One region of the Fictibacillus sp. 23RED33 genome, then DNA from elsewhere that is predicted to be linked to it. Evidence: riboswitches for the same ligand, from Rfam matches in the RefSeq annotation. Region 1 holds a riboswitch; the other holds the start of a gene.
What was found. A riboswitch is a leader RNA that binds a small molecule or an ion and turns the genes downstream of it on or off. The one in region 1 is predicted to bind S-adenosylmethionine.

Region 1 (4,424 bases):
CAATTCATAATCGTTATACTACAACGTTGTGTGGAGATCTGTCAACACTAAATTCTTAAATGGATTTAATACAGATCTGTTCGACGGTCGTTAAATACAGGAACCTTTACACGGATTTCGTCTACTAATTCAGGTGAGATCTCTGCTGTAAGGATCTCCTCTTCGTGCACAGATCCTTCAGCAATGATATCTCCCCATGGGTCAATAATTAGTGATTGACCAGCGAAGGTGTTTTTAGGGTCGCTTCCAACTCGGTTACAAGCAATAACGTAGCATTGATTCTCTATAGCACGTGCGATAAGCAATGCTCGCCAATGAGATTGTCTTTGAATCGGCCATTCGGCAGGAACGAACAATATTTTTGCCCCTTTTATGAAAGGAGCTCGGATCCATTCAGGAAAACGGATGTCATAACAGATAGCAAGGGTCGAGAGATTACCGTCGATTGTAAACAGATTGCTATTACTGCCGGGGGAGATATATTTTTCCTCTTCCATAAGTGTGATCAGGTGAGCCTTTGAGTAGGTGCCAACATGTTCACCGTTTCGGTTGTAAGTGAGTGACGTGTTGTAAACTGAGTTACTCTCACGATATGCGATAGACCCTCCGACAATATTAGTATCAAGCTCTTTAGATAACTCGCTTAACCATTTCTTTGCTTTCTCACCATCATGATCGCTAATCTCATCTAATCGGGTAAGATCATACCCAGTATCCCACAGTTCTGGTAGTACGATCGTATCAGGATTATGATGTTTAACGGCTTTACGAATTTTATTTTCGATGTGTTTATAATTTTCATCAGGTTTCCCATATTGAATGTCAACTTGTATGCAGGCAATTTTCATGATTGTACCCTCCAGGTTGTAAAAAAAGTCTTTACAGAATTTCCTTAAGCGTATAACATAACTGATTAGAATTTCAAGAACATTCAAATTAGACTGGAAGTGATCGTCGTGAAACGTTTTGAGCAGGCAGAAGTGATGGGGAAACTGCCAGAGCAATTTTTCGCCAAGCTTGTAAAAAAAGTATCTTACTATGTAGAGCAAGGCTTTGATGTTATTAATCTAGGACAAGGGAATCCTGATCAACCAACTCCACAGCATATTGTTGATGCATTAAAAGAAGGAGCCGATAGACCTGATTTTCATAAGTATTCACCGTTTCGCGGACATGGATTTTTGAAGCAGGCAGCTGCCGATTTTTATAAACGAGAATATGGAGTAACACTCGATCCTGAGAAAGAAGTAGCCGTACTCTTTGGCGGGAAAGTAGGTTTAGTAGAGCTATCGCAGTGCTATTTAAATCAAGGAGATGTTGCACTCGTTCCAGACCCGGGATACCCTGATTATTGGTCAGGTGTTGCAATGGCTGGTGCTACTATGGAGACGATGCCCTTAAGAAAAGAAAATGACTTTCTCCCGAAGTATGATGAATTACCTGAGACAGTATTGAACAAAGCAAAGCTTATGTTCTTAAACTATCCGAACAATCCTACAGCAGGGGTTGCAACAAAATCCTTTTTTAAAGAAACAGTAGAACTCGCTAACAAACATGATATTCTCGTGTGCCATGATTTTGCTTATGGAGCAATCGGATTTGATGGACAAAAGCCGGTCAGTTTTCTACAGATAGAAGGAGCAAAGGACGTAGGTATAGAGATTTACACCCTTTCTAAAACGTATAACATGGCAGGATGGCGCGTTGGATTCGCGGTTGGAAACGAAACTGTTATTGAATCTATTAACCTACTTCAAGATCATTTTTACGTAAGCTTGTTCGGAGCTGTCCAGCACGCGGCGGCTGAGGCATTGAACGGACCACAGCGATGTGTGGATGAACTGGTAGATACATATGAACGTCGCCGAAATGCATTCATCGGACGTTTGAACGAAAACGGCTGGAAGGTAGAATCGCCAAAAGGTTCATTTTTCTGCTGGCTGCCTGTACCTGATGGGTATACTTCTGAAACTTTCGCAGACTATTTGCTAGAGAAAGCACACGTCGTAGTCGCGCCAGGCATCGGATTCGGAAGCGAAGGCGATCGGTATGTACGTGCCGGTCTTTTAACGTCTGAAGAACGTCTGATAGAGGCTGCTGATCGGATTGCTAAACTAATAATCGATAACTAGTGTTTACCTCCACTGACATTTGATTGCAGTGCAAGGTGGGAGACTCCTGGGGGACGAGTGTGGCAGGTGAGACCCTTAAGGGCGCAAAGCGGCAAGGGGCTCACCGCACGCCCCCCGGAAAGCGAGCATCTGGAACGGAAATCAAATCACTTTCAATACACTGAAGAAAGAAGATAGGGTTGACAGATCGTTCATACCCTGTCATAATCACAATTAAAATTATATTCTAACAATTTGCACTCTTATTAAGAGCAGGTGGAGGGACTAGCCCGATGAAACCCGGCAACCATTCAGCTAATTATGTATTAGCTGAAAACGGTGCTAATTCTTGCAGTCGAACGTTGACTGAGAGATAAGAGGAAGTGGAACTGTCAATATGTAGACACCCCTTCCTCGTGAAGGGGTTTTTTGTGTTTTTGAAAGGAGAACGACAAACATGAGTAAAATTACAGCGACGTACTTAGTACATGATAAGAAAGAAAACTTACAAAAAAAAGCGGAAGGAATTGCACTAGGACTTACAGTAGGTTCTTGGACAGATCTTCCTCAACTTGAGAAAGAGCAGCTAAAAAAACATAAAGGGATTGTGGAAGAGGTCATTGAACTTCCTGAAGATCCACGTGCTGATCAATTTTTAGGAAGTAAAAGAACTAAGGGCTTGCTTAAGATTTCCTATCCATCAGCAAACTTTTCAAATGATATTCCAGCAATTCTAACGACGGTTTTCGGTAAACTTTCGTTAGATGGTGAGATCAAGCTCATAGATTTAGAGTTTGATAGAGAGCTAGAAAAACAATTTCCTGGTCCTAAGTTTGGAATAACAGGAATTCGAGATATCTTAGGCGTACATAACCGTCCACTAGTTATGAGTATTTTTAAAGGGGTACTCGGAAAAGATCTATCATTCTTCAAGCAGCAATTATATGAGCAGGCTTTAGGTGGGGTAGATCTTGTAAAAGATGATGAAATTCTTTTTGAGAACCCACTCACTCCTTTTGAAGAAAGAGTGAAAATCGCTAAAGAAGTATTAAAGTCTGTTCACGAGCGAACAGGCGAAAAGACGCTCTACGCAGTTAACTTAACAGGCAGAACGAGTGAACTTCGAGATAAAGCGAGGCGCGCAGCAGAATTAGGAGCAAACGCATTACTATTTAACGTTTTATCTTACGGACCAGATGTATTGCAAGAACTGGCCGAAGATAAAGAGATTCAACTACCGATTATGGCTCATCCTGCACTATCCGGAGCTATAGGGTCATCATCACTTTACGGAATTGGTTACTCAGTATTACTAGGCAAATTGCTTCGTTATGCAGGAGCAGATCTTGTGTTGTTCCCATCACCATATGGAAGTGTAGCACTTGATCGTCAAGAAACATTAAGCATTGCGGATGCCTTAACAACAGATAACATCTCATTAAACAAATCGTTTCCAGTCCCTTCAGCTGGTATCCATCCAGGACTAACACCGGTTTTATACAATGACTTTGGTTTGGACAGCGTTATAAATGCAGGTGGAGGCATACATGGTCACCCAGATGGAGCTGCCGGTGGAGCACGTGCTTTCCGTCAGGCGATAGATGCCGTTGTTAAAGAAGAAGACTTTGAAAGTTTTGCTGAAAAACATGCAGAACTTCAAAAAGCATTAGAGCTTTGGGGTGGTGTTCCTGTAAAATGACAACTCAACAACGATCGGTAATCTTTTGTGATTTTGATGGGACTGTTACCGAAAAAGATAACATCGTCGCCATCATGGAAGAATTTTCACCTGAGGGATGGCAGCCGATCGTAAATGAAATCTTGAATGAAACGATCTCGATACGAGAAGGTGTAGGAAAAATGTTTTCCAGAATTCCTTCGAATAAAAAGAAAGAGATTATTGAATTCGTTTTAACACGTTCTAAGATTAGAGATGGCTTTCAGGAATTTATTCAATTTACTCAAAGCGAGAGAATTCCGTTATACATCGTTAGTGGCGGCATTGATTTTTTTGTTCATCCTGTTTTAGAAAACAAGCTGGATTCACAATACGTATTTTGTAATGCCAGTGACTTTACCAGTGACACGATAAAAATCACTTGGCCGAATGCGTGTGATGATCAATGTGACAATGATTGTGGGTGTTGCAAACCGTCTGTTATTAGAAGACTTGAAGAGAAATATCCCCGAGCAGAAAAGATTGTGATCGGTGATTCAATTACTGATCTTCAAGCTTCTAAGATGGCTGATGTTGTTTTCGCAAGAGATTATCTGATTGAAAAATGCGAAGAAAACCAAATACTATATACTTCA
Region 2 (4,424 bases), 570 kb from region 1:
ACTGACCCGCAAGTGTGGTTCCCATTGGCTCGATCGTTCCAGAAACCATGAGCGGGATTCTTTTTCCCGTTTGTTCAATAGCTTGCTCAATTCCTAGAAAGCCAGCTTTTACATTTAGCATATCTTGGCTTGTCTCTAAGATAAGAAAATCTGCACCTCCGTCAATCAATCCTCGTGCTTGTTCAGCATAAGCATTTCTTAACGAATCAAACGTCGTTCCGCCCGTAACACTGAGCGTTTTTGTCGTTGGTCCGAGTGAGCCCGCAACAAAACGTGGCCAGTGTTCTGTTGAAACAGCATCAGCTGCTTTTCTTGCAATTTCTGCTCCAAGCTTATTGATCTCATATGCTCTATATCCTAGTTCGTATTCATCCAGTACAAGATTCGTGCCGCCGAATGTATTCGTTTCAATGATATCAGCGCCCGCCTCAAGATATTTATAATGAATGGATTCGATAACATGGGGTGCCGTTACATTTAAATACTCATTACAACCGTCATACGCTTCACCGCCAAAATCTTCTGGAGTGAGATTGGCTTCTTGAAGCATCGTTCCCATCGCGCCATCCATGATTAAAATCTTTGATTTTAGCTGTTTTTCTATTGATGACTTAGGCATTCTGTGACCTCCTGGATAAAAGTGATGGAGAGTTCGCTCGTGTATATCGTGCTAATTCAACGGTTAGTTCGTAACGCATAAATGGTGTGATCAAGTAGATGCCGTTAAAGAGTTCCATAGCTGTGTCTAATAACGACTTCGCAATTGATAAGCCTTCTTCGCACGCTTGTTTTGGATCATCTGTATACTTACCCATGCGGTCACGCACAGCGTTCGATAGTTTGATGCCGGGAACTTCATGATGAAGAAACTCTGCGTTGCGGGAAGAGGTTAAAGGCATGATTCCAATATAGATCGGTTTATCAATATGTTTTGTTGCCTCATACGTTTCAATAAGTCTTTGCTCTGAAAATACAGGCTGGCTGATAAAGTAGTCTGCACCGTATGCAATTTTCTTCTCTAACCGCTCAACGGCTTTATCGATGGATCGGATGTTAGGGTTAAAAGCAGCTCCTACAGTGAAAGATGTTTTTTCTCCAAGCTCTTTTCCTGATAGAGATAATCCTTCATTAAACTGTTTGATGAGCTTGATCAGTTCAAATGACGTGACATCATATACAGAAGACGCACCTGGGAAATCTCCGACGCTTGCAGGATCTCCCGTTACAGCGAGTATTTCATGAATGCCCTGCGTGTGAAGCCCCATTAAATGAGACTGAAGACCGATTAAATTTCTATCGCGACACGTAATATGAACGAGCGGGCGAAGATTAAGTTGGGATTGGACAATCGACCCTAATGCAGCGTTACAAACACGTGGTGATGCAAGTGAATTATCAGCGAGGGTAAGTGCGTCGATTCCCGCTTTTTTTAACGCCTTTGCTCCTTCCATAAAACGTGACGTATCTAATTTACGTGGTGGATCTAATTCAACAATTATGGATTGCCTTTTCTTTACTTCTTCACTTAGAGGTACATAGTTAGATTTTGATGCTGATTGAATCACAATCTTTCGTTTTCTTTGTTTCACTTCTTTTTCTGTTACAGGTGCTAAGTTTTTTAGTTCACTAGAGAAGGCATGTATATGAGCAGGTGTCGTACCACAGCATCCTCCTAATAGACGAACTCCTTGCTGCCTGAACAAATGGGCACATTCTTTAAAATAGTCAGCATCCCCCTCATAATTAAAACGGCCATCTGTATAAGAAGGAAGCGATGCATTAGGAAACGCTGAAAGAATTGCCTGATCCGGTAATGCAACTTCCTCAAGCGTCATCAGCATGTGATACGGCCCTAGACGACAGTTTAATCCCACAACATCAGCACCAATGTTCTCTAAAGAGGTCAAAGCTTCTGAAATGGGAGTGCGGTCCTGCATAAAGCCGACCTCCTGTAATGACACTTGAGCAATAATCGGAAGTGATGTTTCTTTTCTAGCAATCTTTAAAACCGTTTCTAGTTCTTCTAGGTCATAATAGGTTTCTAATTGGATGCCATCTACATTCTCCATCAACAAACAATACAGCTGCTCGCGAAAACTGCGCTTGATCTCATCAAGAGAAATGCTATTTGGTTTTATACCGCGTATGCCACCGATCGTACCTACAACATATTCTTTATGAGCAGCTTTTCTGGCGATCTGAACAGCCGCTTTATTAATCTCTTTTACGTGATCTTGAAGCCCATAGCGTTCGAGCTTTGAATAGTTCGCTGCATACGTATTGGTTTGAATGATATCAGCACCTGCATCTAAATAAGCACGATGGATATTATAGATCTGCTCTTCTTGAGAAAGATTTAACTCTTCGTAACAAAAGTCGGATCCGTACGAATACAGAAGGGTTCCCATCGCCCCATCACCGATTAATATCTTGTTTTGTTTTAAGTCTGTGATTAAACTCATGACTGCCTCCTATATAAAAAATAAAAAGCCTTCTATTAAAGAAGACTTTTTGAGCGTCGGGGTCTTCTTATCTTTACAAGTTCAACAAACCGAACTTGCAGGAATTAGCACCTTTTCAGCTAGTAGCTGCTGGTTGCTGAGGTTTCATAGGGCCGCTCCCTCTACCTCTCTTGATAAGGATTTATTCATTTATTGGTTCGTTTACTAAATTGCGATCTATTTTCTTTAATAATTCCTGTTTATACGCGCGTTGCTTTTCTTCGTTATATAAAAAGGACCGATCTGTTAGCTTTGTTAATAAGTCTTTTCGATTTTTTTCCGGATATTCCTTCTTAATGATCGATCTGCATTGAAATAAAAAATTTAAATACGTTTCATAGTCTTCACTGTATTTTTGTTGAAGCTCTTTTTTTATCGATTTAGATAAACTTGGACTAGCTCCAGAAGTAGAAACTGATAAAATGAGTTTCCCTCTCTTTACGACACTAGGAACAATAAAGTTGCCCAGGTCTGGTTGGTCAACAACATTCACAAGCTGTTTCGAACTTGTTTGTTCTGCAATCCAAGAATTAATCTCTTTACTATTGGTTGCAGCAATGATTAGAAACGCTTCTTCCAAATCAGCACGTTCCACTTCTCTTTCGATCCAAGTCAGCTTTCGTTCAGCATGCAATTCTTGAATTTCATTAAGAGCTGCTGGGCTGATTACTGTAATTTTTGCCTCTTCATTCAATAGATCATTAATTTTACGATGTGCTACTAGACCACCGCCAGCTACTACAACCGTTCTACCAGACAAATTTATGTGAATAGGATACATAGCATTCCTCTCTTTTTAAGAACATGCATACTTCTTTGTTTCAAGTGTTTCATGTATTCGTGTGAGTAAAACGTCTTTAAGGATAGGATGGTAGCCAAGCGTCTCACAAAGAGTTACGTTTTGTGTGGTTTGCTGCTGATAGCGAATTATCGTATGTTTTATTCCATTTATTAATAGTCCTGAAAATAGAAGGTAAGGCACCACGATAACTTGCTCATATAATTCACTGCTACTCCAAAGTGCTTCTTCAAAACTTGGTTCTGAACCAGTTAAAAAACAAACTTGAATACTAGGAATTCCATAATGATCTTGAACGTTAGATGCTATTGCTTCTAGGTCCCGCTTTACATCTAGATCGGTGCTACCTCTGCCCACTAGAAGGATATGTGAATTTTTTCTTAACGTAACCGCGCTTTTAATGATCTTCTCCCATAACAAATGTGAAATGGCTTGATGTACACCGAAAGGACGTCCGTAATTCACTTCAACTTCTGGATAAGTAGTCTGCAGTTGCTGAAGCTCATTCGGTATGTCTATTTTTATATGGTTCGCACTTAATAAGAACACAGGAATGACAGAGATGCTTGTAGCTCTTTTTTCTATACAGGTTTCAAAACCTTGAGTGATAGAGGGTTCACTAAGCTCTAGAAAACAAATCTCCTTAATGGGCACATCAATTTGTGCCATACACAGTCTCACAAATTCTTCTGCTTCCATACGTCCTTTTTCCAGTCTTGTACCGTGACAGATAAAGAGCAATGCCTTCACTTATAAAGCCTCTCTTACGTCAGCAAGCTTATTCCGTTCATCGTTCAGCTGTTCAAACCATTTCAGTTCACTGCGAAGACGAACGACCTCACCAACAATGATCATACTAGGATTTTCAATATGTTCTCTAACCACAATATCCTCAATCGTATCGAGTGTACCTGTAACGGTTCGTTGACTTTCTAAGGAACCCCATTGAACGAGAGCAACCGGTGTTTCTTTACTTTTTCCGTTTTTTGTTAACTGTTCACAAATATAACCTAGGTTGCCCACTCCCATATAGATTGCTAATGTATCAATACCGTTCGCTAGACTTTCCCATTTCAGTTCATCTTCTTCGCCTTTTTTACGATGACCTGTGACGACCGCATAGC

Region 2: another riboswitch for S-adenosylmethionine. It lies ahead of IHV09_RS07280 (bifunctional homocysteine S-methyltransferase/methylenetetrahydrofolate reductase); the one in region 1 lies ahead of IHV09_RS04390 (2,3-diketo-5-methylthiopentyl-1-phosphate enolase).

The regions. Positions count from the first base shown of each region.
Region 1 covers NZ_JACZDX010000001.1:834,363-838,786, forward strand. Annotated here, with positions in the region: gene IHV09_RS04380 (carbon-nitrogen family hydrolase) at 66-935, opposite strand; gene IHV09_RS04385 (pyridoxal phosphate-dependent aminotransferase) at 957-2,132, shown strand; SAM riboswitch class I at 2,372-2,491, shown strand; gene IHV09_RS04390 (2,3-diketo-5-methylthiopentyl-1-phosphate enolase) at 2,569-3,810, shown strand; gene IHV09_RS04395 (2-hydroxy-3-keto-5-methylthiopentenyl-1-phosphate phosphatase) at 3,807-4,424, shown strand, end outside.
Region 2 covers NZ_JACZDX010000001.1:1,408,407-1,412,830, forward strand. Annotated here, with positions in the region: gene metH (methionine synthase) at 1-619, opposite strand, end outside; gene IHV09_RS07280 (bifunctional homocysteine S-methyltransferase/methylenetetrahydrofolate reductase) at 612-2,462, opposite strand; SAM riboswitch class I at 2,527-2,642, opposite strand; gene IHV09_RS07285 (NAD(P)-binding protein) at 2,644-3,282, opposite strand; gene IHV09_RS07290 (sirohydrochlorin chelatase) at 3,298-4,050, opposite strand; gene cobA (uroporphyrinogen-III C-methyltransferase) at 4,051-4,424, opposite strand, start outside.